4 regions of the Tepidibacter sp. Z1-5 genome follow, and region 1 is predicted to be linked to each of the others. Evidence: riboswitches for the same ligand, from Rfam matches in the RefSeq annotation. Region 1 holds a riboswitch; each other region holds the start of a gene.

Region 1 (3,220 bases):
GAACCTATAGTTGCTCCTATTTCAGATATTATTATTTCTTTAAATTTATACTTATTATTAACCATTTCTTTAAATTTCAAAGCTTTATCCAGTGCATTCGAGTGACATATTGCCAATATTTTTTCAGAAGCATTAATTCCTTCGTTTTCTATAAAATCCATTAATTTATTTAAACTTTTCTTATCTCCTCTAGCTTTACTAAATATTTTCACAAGACCATCTTCAACCTTTACAGTTATTTTTAAATTTAAGACTTGAACTATTTTTTCTTTAAAAGAACTTATCCTACCAGCCTTAGCTGCATTTTCTATCGTCTCAAGTACAACATAAGTCGAAATTTTTTTTACATCTTTACTTATTTTATCTACTATGTAGTCTATACTTTTCCCTTTTTCAATCATCCTAGAAGCAGCCAGAACCAATAATCCAGTTCCCATAGATCCATTTTTAGAATCTATTATCTCTATTCTCTTCTCATTTCCTCCTTCTAAGTACATATTTTTACCTATCAAAGCATTATTATACGTACTAGATAATCCAGAAGATAGAGATATAACAATAACATTATCCTGTTCACAATTAAACTCTTTTACAAATCTATCTGGAGATGGACTAGATGTTTTGGGAAGATTAGGACTATTTTTCATTTTTTCATAAAATTCTTTTTTAGTTATATTCACACCATCTAAATAAGAACCTTCGTCAAATAAAACATTCAACGGTATAACACATATATTATAGCGATCAATTATATATTCAGGCAAATCGCACGAACTATCAGTTATTATTTTTATATTATTCAAAACAAAACACATCCTTCATACATTTATTTAATTGTAGAATTAATCTAATTGTATTTTTTTTGTGGATTTTTGTAAATAGATATTCTCTATTCATATTCAATTTTTATAACATCATCCAAATCCAAAATGCTCTTTACAATATCTTTAAATTCTATCTTACTATTATATACCACAACCATTTTCATATCCCAACACTTATACTCATCATGAGTTATATCTATATTCTTTATAAAAATTTTGTTACTTTCTATTATATCTATAACCTTCGATGTTATATTTGAAATATTTCTTGTATTAATATACAATGTACTAGTTTTACTAAGCATTATTCTCTTATCTATAAATTTCAAAGTATACAATGTCATAATAAGCAAAAAACAAGATACAAATGCTAAATAATAATATCCAAACCCAATAGCGATTCCTATACAAGCAGTCACCCAAATCCCAGCCGCAGTAGTAAGTCCTCTTATACTATCTTTGGTTTTAAGTATTGCTCCTGCTCCTAAAAAACCAATCCCAGATAAAACTTGAGCCGGCATCCTAGCCGGATCCAGATTTACATATTGTATATATTCTTTAAACAACATCAAAGATGTAACGGCAACAACACAGGAACCAATTGAAACCAATATATGAGTTCTAAACCCCGCCCATTGATTAGATTTTTCTCTTTCAAAACCTACTACGCCCCCTATAAAAAGAGCAAATAATAATCTAAATATCATTTCTTTATGTGTCATCAAATCACCTCTTTTTTTATTTATATTACCATTTAAATCTATATATATCAAAAAAAAAACAGGCCTCTTGAGGGCCTGGGGCGAAAAAAATATTTAGGGAAAGAAAAATATATAAAAAACCTGCCTAAGCGACGTACTAGGACAGGAATAATTTCTTTTTTCCTGACCCTTCCCTCCGAAGGCTGAAAACTCTATACAGGTAGGTCTCCTGACTCATGATTCATCTTACTCCCTACCCTTCCCGCAAAATAATAAGCAGTGGTTTTATAGGTTTCATCATCAATTACAGTAGCGGGGGCTGTGACGGATTCTAACCGCGCTTCCCTGTTATCCTCATAATAAGGACCTGCACATTCTATTAAGTTTTCTTATTATTATGATAACATATAATTTCATACTTTACAATATATGTAAAGGTTTTTTGTTTTTATTTTTATTACTTTCAAAAAATGATATATTTAATATATAAAACAAAATATTTTACTAAATATATAAGTTTTATTATCCGATATACTATATATGCCCAAATTGATACGAGGTGACTTATGTACATAATACAAAATGAATTTTTTGATATATTTGAAGACAAAGAAAAGCTTTATATAAAAACAAAGAAAGAAGGGTTTGATATTTCAAACTTTTCAGCTTTATCAACCTCACACCCACAAATCAGTATAAAGTATTTTTTAAACCTTAAAAATGCTTTAGAAAATATTTCAGACAACAATGTAGAAATAGGCGTATTAAAACCAAAAGTAGAATTGAGTATATCCTCAGATAACACCGAAGCATATTTTAAGTTAAATATTCCAAAAGATGAGCTTAAAAATAATAGACAACAAATAATTGATTCTATATTATCTGAGCTGAAATCAAATAACATAGTACACGGAGTAATTTATACTTTACTTGATGAAGATATAAAAACACAAGAAAACATATTAATAGCCAAAGCAACACCACCTAAAAACGGACAAGATGCTATAATAAAATATCTAGATTTACCAGATAAAAAACCTAATATACGTGAAGATGGTTCAACTAATTATTACGAAATGAATCTAATATACGAAATAAATAAAAACGACTATTTAGGAGAAAAGATACTTCCAACTCAAGGTGTTGATGGTTTAAATGTAAAAGGAATTGTAATACCATCCAAACCTGGAAAAGATAAAATGTTAAATTTCGATAGAAAAACAGTTGCAGAATTTGAAGAAGATAACAAAATAGTATTAAGAGCATTGACAAACGGTGCACTTTCTCACAACCACGGAAAAGTATCTATTATAAAACACCTCGTTATAAACGGAGATGTTGGCTATGAAACAGGTAATATATTTTTCGATGGCTCAGTTACCATTAAAGGAACTGTTTGTGATGATTTTAAAGTTATAGCAACAGAAGATATTTCTATAAACAGCATAATGGGAATAGGGTCTGCTGAAAAAATAGTATCTACAAATGGATATATATATATAAAGGGTGGAGTTTGCGGAAAAGGAAAAACTCTGATTCATTCTAAAAAAAGTGTTTTTGTTAAATATTCTAATTCATGTACCATAATAGCTGAAGATACTATAAATATAGGATTTTATTCCTTAGATAGTATTCTCGAATCTAAAAGCATTCTTTTGAATCCTGAAAAAGGTAGGATAATAGGAGGAAAAATTA
Region 2 (3,220 bases), on a different contig from region 1:
TTGAAATTCGCCTCCACTAATCTGAGTTACAAGAGAATCTGCAAATTTTAAAGTATCTGTTGTCTCCATAGCTTTATAGACTATTTTTTTATCTATTTGACTGAGTCTATTGATTCTCTTTAAAAAAGGTTTTCTTCCCATCATAACTATTTCAAGACATGTGAATGGAAATTTTATATCACCTTTTTGATTAATTATTGCAAAATTTTGTGATAATTCTTCTACTCTATAATCTGAAATATTCTTACCCATATATTCAATAATACCTTTATGATTACTTAAGTATCCAGTCAATAAATTAAGTAATGTCGTTTTTCCAGATCCATTTGGCCCTATTATAGATAAAAACTTTCCTTTATCTACATCTAAGCTTATATTATCCAATATCATCTTTTCATTATATTTAAAGCTAACATCTTCAACCTTAATCATATAACCACCCTCTGAATTTATTGTATACTCTTGTTTTTACTTGTAAATATGTATATAAAAAATGGGCCTCCAAATAAAGTAGTTATAACTCCTACAGGAATATCTATATTAAATAATGATCTTGATATATTATCTGCCATTAAAAGTAATATAGCTCCTAATAAAGATGATATTGGTATAAGATATCTGTTGTCAGATGTCAATGAAAATCTAACTATATGGGGAACTACAAGCCCTATAAATCCTATTATTCCACTAACTGATACACAAACAGCAGTTATCAAAGATGCACATATTAAAAATATATTTCTTGTTCTTTTAGTATTAACACCTAGCGCCCTAGCTTCTTTTTCTCCAAAAGCTAATATATTCAAGTCATCAGCAAAATATATACATATAATTGTGCATATGATGATAATAGGGAAACTTACTATAACTTGAGACCACGTTCTTGAATTAAGACTTCCCATAAGCCAATATATAATAGCAAAAACTTGTTCTCCTGATGTGCTTTTTAAAAAACTTATTCCTGCTGATAGTATAGAGCTTACTATTATTCCAGCTATAACCAAATTAGAAGAACTCATATAACCATCTATATTTGCTATTTTCATAACTATTAATAACGTCAATATTGCTCCTAAAAAAGCAAACGGCGTTATAGGCATAGGCGTTTGTATTATAAATATATTCATATATATACAAAGAACTGCTCCAAATGCTGCTCCTGTTGAAACTCCTATAGTATATGGGTCTGCAAGAGGATTCATAAGAAGAGATTGAAATATCGCTCCAGATACAGCAAGGCCTCCACCTACCAATAAAGCTACTAAAATTCTAGGTAACCTTATATCCCATACAATAGCAAGTTTAGACTTACTTATACCATCTAATATATCCTTGTTTGATGTTATCTTTGATGCAATAATTTTTACAACCTCCATTACCTTAATATCTGCTCGTCCTACGTTAACAGACATTATAAGAAGTAATAAAGATAAAAATAATAATGCTATACCTATTAAAAATGCTTTTCTTCTTTTAACTTCTAAGTTATCCATTATGTTGTTTTCTTTTATCATTACATACCTCTTTTTCCAAAAAAAAACTCCTATGGGAGTTTTTTGATATGTATAATTTTAGGATATAATCCACCTATTATCATAACGCTCATCTCCCTCCGAAATAGCTTTTAAAATTATAGGCAGGTCTCCTGACTCACAGTCATCCTACTCCCTCACCTTCCCAGTTTTACCCAGTGGTTATCGAGGTTTCGTTACTGCTTACAGTAGCGGGGGCTGTGTCAGTTTTTCACTGATCTTCCCTTTTAATTTTTAATAAAACCTATAATCTTCATATTAAGTTTTTAATACTTATACACACATTTTATATTAATATATAGTAAAAAGAAAGGATTTTTTTCATACATTTTATTACTCCATTTTCCAATTAACGACATGTAAATTATATTTCTATAATATTTATTATTTTTAAATATATATAATAAATCATAGTTAAATTTCAAAACAACTTTTTATATCATCAATAAATTATATTATTATTTTTTTAAAACCTTCAATTAACCATTCTAAATTCGGACTAGTTTTTTTTAATTCTTTCAATGTATACAATACTTTAAATGAATTATTTTGCATAGTATTTGATAAATAATTTATTATGCTGTCTACTTCATATTTGTTTTTCCCATGAATCATTGTATATAAATTATAGTCCCAGTTTAAACATACTTCCCTTTCATATACATGACTTATACTTTTTATGCTCTTTATCATATCTATAAAATATTCTATTTTATCTTTTTCTATATTCCAAACAACCATAGCATTACTATCATAACCACTTTTTTGATGAACCATTATAGGTGATATACGTTTTAAGTATCCTTTTTCATTTAATTTTTTCAATCTATTTATCAGCTCATCCTCAGATATATCAAATATTTTTGCCATATCCTTGTATAAGCTTTTACTTAATTCTATATTTTTGGACAGATAAACTATTATATCCCTGTCTATTTTGTCTATCAATTTAAATCACCCTTTATTATCAAAATCAAGATATACCTTAACCTTATGTTTATTTATGCAACTAAGACTTATCATATCTTCACATTTTATTCTTTCTTTTATTTCTTTAAATATATTTTCAAGTTCTTCTTTTGATGAAGCCATTAAAGTAAACCATATATTATAATCATCATCTCTTTGATAATTATGAGTTACTCCGCTGTATTCATTTATGATTTTTGATGTATTTTCTACATCCTTTGATTTTACAGCTACAAGTGTGCTTTTTATGCCTATTCTCTGGCTGTCAAATATACCTCCAAATCTTCTTATATAACCGTTTTGTTTTAATCTATTTATTCTTTCAACTATTTCATCTTCTGTTATATTAAGTTTATTAGATATATTTTTAAAAGGATTCTTTTCAATAGGTATCCCGTCTTGTACTTCATTTAATATCAATTTATCTATATTATCCATCTATTTTCTCCTTTAAGCAAAATACATCTTCATTCATATAATTTCCACTTGAACTGTATGCTCTAGCCCTACATCCCCCACATATATTGATATTCTCACAATTACCACAGTTTCCATTATACTCTTTGTAATTTCTGAGTTTATTGAATATCTCTGAATTTTTCCATATATAATCAAAAGATTCTTCTCTAACACTACCTACTTTAATAGGTAGATACGGACATATATGAACATCTCCATTAGGAAGTATACAGCAATACTTAATTCCTGCTATACACCCC
Region 3 (3,220 bases), on a different contig from region 1:
TGTTTTCTACCACCTTATTTAAGAAGTTAATAGGAATATTTAAATTAGAATAAAAATGAGTATGTAGATAAGTTGCAAGAGTATTCTTCTTTTGGTAACCGCCCATCCACTCTTTTATTATTTTAGAATCTCTCTCTTTTTTCACCTCATAAGCACATTTCTCATCCGTTATAAACTCTGAATGATGAAATTCATGTCCCCAAACTATATCTTCTTTTTTAGAGATAGTAGTATTTATTAAAGCAGTTCCTTTTGCATAACCAAACCTTCTAAGAGATTTTGTCATCTCACTCCTACCTTTTAATATCCCAACCATTTCGTATTCTTTATTATCTTTATCAACTATACTATCACCTAAATACATAAGTCCTCCACATTCTGCGTATATAGGCTTATTGTTTTCATGGTATCTTCTTATATCTTCTCTTATAGACTTGTTTTCCTCTAATTCTTTTGCAAATATTTCTGGGAATCCTCCACCTATGTATATACCATCACATTCAGGTAGATGCTTATCATTTAACGGGCTAAATGTCTTTATAATAACTCCCATATCCTTTAGCATGTCTATATTGTCCCAGTAATAAAAATTAAATGCCTTATCATATGGTATAGCTATTGTTACATTTTCAAACTTAGGTAAATCAGGTTTAAAGCTTGATAATACCTCTTCTGATTTTGATATTTGTATCAATCTATCAATATCTATATGTTCTTCTATTATCTGTGCTAATTTGACAAATTTTTGTTCTAATTTATCCATTTCAATTGTGGGTACAAGTCCTAGATGTCTGGAGGGAAGGGAAAATTCTATATTTCTTGGAAGATATCCAAGAACTTCAACGTCTGTATACGTTTCAATAGATTGCTTGACTATATCAAAATGACTTTTAGATGCTATATTATTTATTATTACTCCTCTTAGATTAACGTCTTTATCTAAATTTTTATATCCTAAAACCATAGCTGCAGCAGACGTAGCCATACTCTTCCCGTCTATAACTAATATAACAGGAGCTTTAAGTATTTTCGAAGTATATGAGCTTGTACAAGAATTTATATCTATTCCAAATCCATCATAAAGTCCCATAACTCCTTCTACTACAGAAATATCTGCATCCTTAGAATTTTTTAGATATAAATACTTTATTTTCTCATCATCTAGCATAAAAGAATCTAAATTTCTAGAGTTCCTCTTAGTTATATAAGTATGGTACGAAGTATCTATATAATCAGGACCTACCTTATAAGGCTGAACTTTGAGATTTCTATTTTTCAAAGCTGCCATTATCCCCATTGAAACAGTAGTTTTCCCAACTCCACTACTCGTTCCTGCGATTAATATCTTATTCAACCTATTCACCCCTTTGTAAAAAAAAACCTAACCTGTTAGTTAAGGCTAGGTTTTTATATTTATAACTCAAAATATATTAGCACCCTTCCCTCCGAAGGCTTCCCATTTAATTAATTGAAAAGGTATCCTGACTTAGATTCATCCTACTCCCTTACCTTCCTACAAAAAATCGAAGTGGTATAATTTTAGGTTTCGTCTTTCATTACAGTAGCGGGGGCTGTAGAGGATTCTAACCTCTTTCCCTTTTACCAATTAATTCTCATATTCTACTTTTTTTCATAATATCATATAGGATATTATTATTCAATATTTCCAAAGCTTTCCCCTTAACTTTGTACGTATTCAAAGTCGACGATATTGTCGTCTCCAGTTGAATATATTCTACTATTTTTTTCAACTACCAAAAAGTCATCTTCATTCCAATACCCATTTATTAAATTCTCTACCATGTAACTATTTCCCTTTATTTCTTCAAAATTCCATTGTCTTTTTTTAGATATATTCATAACCTCATGAGAATAATCTTCTTTTACCAATTTATTAGTTACATATACAGCCTTATTGTATCTTTTTATCCATTCATTAGCTATTTGTGAAAGATATTTCGCTCCTTTTTCCCCATATTTTTGCTCATAGTACTCATAGCTTTCTCCAAGCCCTATACTTTTTAAATCCTGCATTTCTTGATTCATTCCATTCTTTTCTATCCAAGATGATATATAGTACATAGAATTTGGACTTTCTTCAAAATATTCTTTGTATTTTCTCTTAGAACCTATAAAAAGAGTTATACAATCGTGTACCTTAGGTACTACTATTTTTATATCATTAGTTTGTATACCATTAAGTGCATTTCCACAGAGTCCAAATCCCATTAATATGTAATCGTATTTAGACGAATCTACACTATCAATCTTCTTTTGTATACTCTCCTTCATCTTTTTAGGATACAAATGGTTGTATGAATCCATAAGCTCTATATCAACTATATTGTCACTAAGTGAACTATAATAATAAAAATCCCTAGATAAAACATCGCATATAAGCGCTTTACATCTCATATTCTTTTCCCCCCGATTATAATTTAAAGATTTTCACTCTATGATTTATCTTATTTTATGTGGGTTATCAGAAATATGGCTACAAAAATACCGCTCCTCAAACGATATATTTGAAGATAACTAACCCTCTGTCTTATAAACAATCTTAAAATTTATAAACTCGCTACGCTCAAACACATAAATTTCTTAACAGCTTATTTAACGACAAAGGCTAAGTTATCTTAGTCAAAATATCTAAAAGTAGTAGCTAACATTTTCATAGCCATATTTTTACTCTTCATTCTTATCATTAAATAATACCTTACCTCCAAGTAATATCTTTAAAAGATCTTTTTTCTTAAATCTATCAAAAATACGAAGAACTTCATCTGAAAATCATGATTATTAAAATGTTAGCTACTTTTGATTAACGTTTTTATATGAAATTTAGATTATAACGTTTAAATATACGTTAAGAAACTTCTTTTGTCTGACCATAAGGGAGTTTAAGAAGTTTTAGTATATTTAATAAGTTATAATCTTTAATTTTATCAAAACGTTAATTAAGCAGCGTTATTTTAATGATTATGATTTTTTGCTTAACCTCCAAATCTTAGTTATTTGAACTCCTATTTAAAGATATATATTCTTTAAAAATTCCTCTTGAAAATTTTCATATTTAGCTATATCTACATGTTCTGTATTTTTCATATAATAACTTATATCTTCTTCTAACTTATCATTACAAAGAAATTTTTTAGCTCCTTCTCCTGCTGCATTTCCAATTGATATTATATTGTCAGAATCTATGTCTGGAATAAGCCCA
Region 4 (3,220 bases), on a different contig from region 1:
ATCAAATTCTTTTATATTATTGAATAAATCACTAACTTTTATATCTGAGAATATCTTCTGAGTCTTAAATATCTTCTTACGCCTCACATTTTGACCACAGAGTATATATATTATAAAACCACCTATTGGAAATACTACAAAAAGCAACAGCCAAGCTATCGTTTTAGAAGGATCTCTATTCTCCAAGAATATTACTAATGATACTAATATTGTAGATAATGTAAATAATATTCCAAGTGCCCACATTATAATGTCTATTATGTCAATCACCTCCTATTTCTTTCCTATACCAAGCTCCCTTGCATAGTAAAATAGATATTGTTGAGCAAATCCAGATAGATTTGAAAATTTATTTATCCCATATTCTCTTATTTTTTTTAAACTAAGACTTTCATCTACATAAAATTCCTCCATAACTCTCTTAACCCATACATCAACTGGAAATGTATCGTACTTTTCCATAGAGAATAACATTATGCAATCTGCAACCTTTGGTCCAACTCCGCAAAATTGTAAAAGTCCCTTCTTGCACATATCCGTATCTAAATTCTTGTATTTATATATATCTTCATTATCATTTTTTATTATAAAAGCTGTATCTTTTATATACTGATCTCTAAATCCAGTTCCACATTTTCTTATCTGTTCTTGTGTCAATGAATTCATTTTTTCAATAGATGGAAAAGCATAATGCTTTTTACCTTTATATTCTCCTATATATTCTCCATAATTCATAGATAAATTTTCTATTGCTTTTTTTATCATAGATATCCTATTGTTAGCTGATATTATAAATGATATCAATATTTCCCATTCATCTTGATTAAGTATTCTTATACCGTATCCAAACTTTACAGCTTCATTTAAGTATTTGTCCATTTGAGACAATTCTTCTTTTATTTTAAAATAATCTCTATCTAAATCAAAATACTTATACCATATATTATGAAAATCATCTAGATTTGTATTATTAAAATACACTAAATTTTCTTCTTTTTTTATATTTAGTATTTTACCAAATGCTACTCCAGTATACGATCCATCATCTTCTTCATTCCATCTAAAGCATTGACCACACTCAAATATATGCTTAGGCTCAAAATCTTTTATATCTTCAACTACAACCGAATTATTTTTTTCATATATTTTCATAAATTTTCCACTCCTCACTATGTACTTATACTTTTAATTTACCCAAAAAACGTGTTTTTAAATTTAAAAATTCACATTAAAATTTTATAATTTCCTAATAAGTAAAAAAAGGAATTCATCTCATATATATAGAATATACTATTTAATACAAGGTGCCTTTAATAGGATAATAGGGAATTAGGTTAAAATCCTAAACGGACCCACCACTGTAATGTGAAGCTATATACATATATCCACTGGTTCATTCTGGGAAGGAGGATATAGCGATGAAGCAAAGTCAGGAGACCTACCTTGTATACTTGATAAGGATGAAGGCAAAGTCCATATCTTTAATTTTTGATACCAAAAATTAAAGATATGGACTTTTTAAGTTGTATAATTTAATTAAACATATCAAAGGGGGAAAATAAAAATATGAAGCTTTTAAATCAAACAATTAATTCTATAAGTAAAATTGACAGAAAATACATGGATTTAGCTCAACAAAAACTGGATAGTTTTTTTAAGCCTGTAGGAAGTCTTGGAAAATTAGAAGATATATGCGTGCAGTTATCTGGTATATATAAAAAGACAGACTTTGATACTTCTAAAAAAGCTATACTAGCATTTGCCGCTGATCACGGTATTTATGAAGAAGGTATTGCTCCAGATCCTCAAGAAATTACCAGACTTCAAATTCCTAATTTCGTAAAAGGAGTTAGCGGAGTAGGTTGTTTAGCTAAAACTGCAAATGCAGATGTAGTTGCAGTTGATGTGGGTATAAACTGTGATGATTTAATAGATGGAGTTTTAGATTATAAAATAAGAAGAGGAACTTCTAATATGGCAAAAGGTCCTGCAATGACATATGAGGAGGCTATTCGTTCACTGGAAATAGGTATTGAATTATCTAACAAACTTATAAACAATGGGTATACAGTACTTGGAATAGGCGAGATGGGAATAGGAAATACGTCAGCCTCTAGTGCTATAATATCCGTATTTACAGATTCTAATCCTTTGGATGTTACAGGAATGGGTTCCGGATTGGACAGTGATTCTATACTAAGAAAAGCAAATACAATAAAAAAAGCCATACATATCAATAACCCTATAAAAGAAGATCCTATAGATGTCTTATCTAAAGTAGGTGGTTTTGAAATAGGTGCTATGGCTGGTGTTATACTAAGTGCAAGTAGTAATAATATACCTATTGTATTAGACGGTTTTATTTCTTATGCCGCTGCTATTATCGCGTACAATCTCAATAATACAACTAAAGAATATATGATCGCATCTCATTTTTCAAAAGAAAAGGCTACAAGTAAAGCTCTTGAACTTCTACAACTAGAACCTATGCTTTATATGAATATGCGTCTTGGTGAAGGAAGTGGAGCAGCTCTTGCCTTTAACATAATAGAGTCTGCTAATTATATGTATAAAAATATGGTAAAGCGAGATGAAATCTGTAGTATTGTTTAATTATTTATACAAAAATCTTTTCTAATGATTCTTTTAGCCTATCTGGGTGTACAGGCTTTATTATAAAGTCTGTCGCTCCATTTTTTATAGCTTCAATAATCTTATCATGTTGACCTATATCAGATATCATTACAACTTTTGCATTTTCATCAATTTTTATTATTTCTTTTAACGCTTCTATCCCATTCATTTTTGGCATAGTTATATCCATAGTAACTAGATCAGGCTTTAATTTAATATACTTTTGAACAGCTTCTTTTCCATCACAAGCCTCTCCAATAACTTCAAATCCACATTTTTTCATATTGTCAAATAGAAAATTTCTCATGAAAGTCGCATCATCTACAATTAATATCTTCATTTCTTCACCCTTCCTACCTTTCACTAGAACTATTTTACCATTTTTTTCATTGGAATTCAATTAAAGGTTGATTATATAGATTAGACAAATGTATATAATTTCTTTATAATTTAACAATAAACTGCAGCATATTATAATATGTTATAATTTAGAATATTATTTTTGCTCTACTATTGTGGAACTAACACTATTTTTTTGATACAATATTGTACATATTATTTTTAGAAGGTGATTTTAATAATGAAA

The links. A riboswitch is a leader RNA that binds a small molecule or an ion and turns the genes downstream of it on or off. The one in region 1 is predicted to bind cobalamin.
Region 2: linked by a shared signal. The riboswitch ahead of WJW32_RS12915 (FecCD family ABC transporter permease) and the one ahead of WJW32_RS11195 (MgtC/SapB family protein) in region 1 are both predicted to bind cobalamin.
Region 3: linked by a shared signal. The riboswitch ahead of WJW32_RS13755 (cobyrinate a,c-diamide synthase) and the one ahead of WJW32_RS11195 (MgtC/SapB family protein) in region 1 are both predicted to bind cobalamin.
Region 4: linked by a shared signal. The riboswitch ahead of cobT (nicotinate-nucleotide--dimethylbenzimidazole phosphoribosyltransferase) and the one ahead of WJW32_RS11195 (MgtC/SapB family protein) in region 1 are both predicted to bind cobalamin.

Annotation. Positions count from the first base shown of each region.
Region 1 covers NZ_JBBMMD010000046.1:31,215-34,434, forward strand. Annotated here, with positions in the region: gene WJW32_RS11190 (DegV family protein) at 1-803, opposite strand, end outside; gene WJW32_RS11195 (MgtC/SapB family protein) at 890-1,597, opposite strand; cobalamin riboswitch at 1,728-1,911, opposite strand; gene WJW32_RS11200 (DUF342 domain-containing protein) at 2,092-3,220, shown strand, end outside.
Region 2 covers NZ_JBBMMD010000072.1:10,869-14,088, forward strand. Annotated here, with positions in the region: gene WJW32_RS12910 (ABC transporter ATP-binding protein) at 1-432, opposite strand, end outside; gene WJW32_RS12915 (FecCD family ABC transporter permease) at 450-1,514, opposite strand; cobalamin riboswitch at 1,619-1,795, opposite strand; gene ahbB (siroheme decarboxylase subunit beta) at 1,983-2,480, opposite strand; gene ahbA (siroheme decarboxylase subunit alpha) at 2,487-2,939, opposite strand; gene WJW32_RS12930 (radical SAM/SPASM domain-containing protein) at 2,932-3,220, opposite strand, start outside.
Region 3 covers NZ_JBBMMD010000079.1:8,419-11,638, reverse strand. Annotated here, with positions in the region: gene WJW32_RS13755 (cobyrinate a,c-diamide synthase) at 1-1,354, opposite strand, end outside; cobalamin riboswitch at 1,455-1,649, opposite strand; gene WJW32_RS13750 (DUF1638 domain-containing protein) at 1,681-2,415, opposite strand; gene WJW32_RS13745 (ASKHA domain-containing protein) at 3,028-3,220, opposite strand, start outside.
Region 4 covers NZ_JBBMMD010000002.1:114,120-117,339, reverse strand. Annotated here, with positions in the region: gene cls (cardiolipin synthase) at 1-270, opposite strand, end outside; gene WJW32_RS00515 (DNA-3-methyladenine glycosylase family protein) at 274-1,152, opposite strand; cobalamin riboswitch at 1,286-1,460, shown strand; gene cobT (nicotinate-nucleotide--dimethylbenzimidazole phosphoribosyltransferase) at 1,567-2,613, shown strand; gene WJW32_RS00505 (response regulator) at 2,618-2,974, opposite strand; gene WJW32_RS00500 (deoxynucleoside kinase) at 3,215-3,220, shown strand, end outside.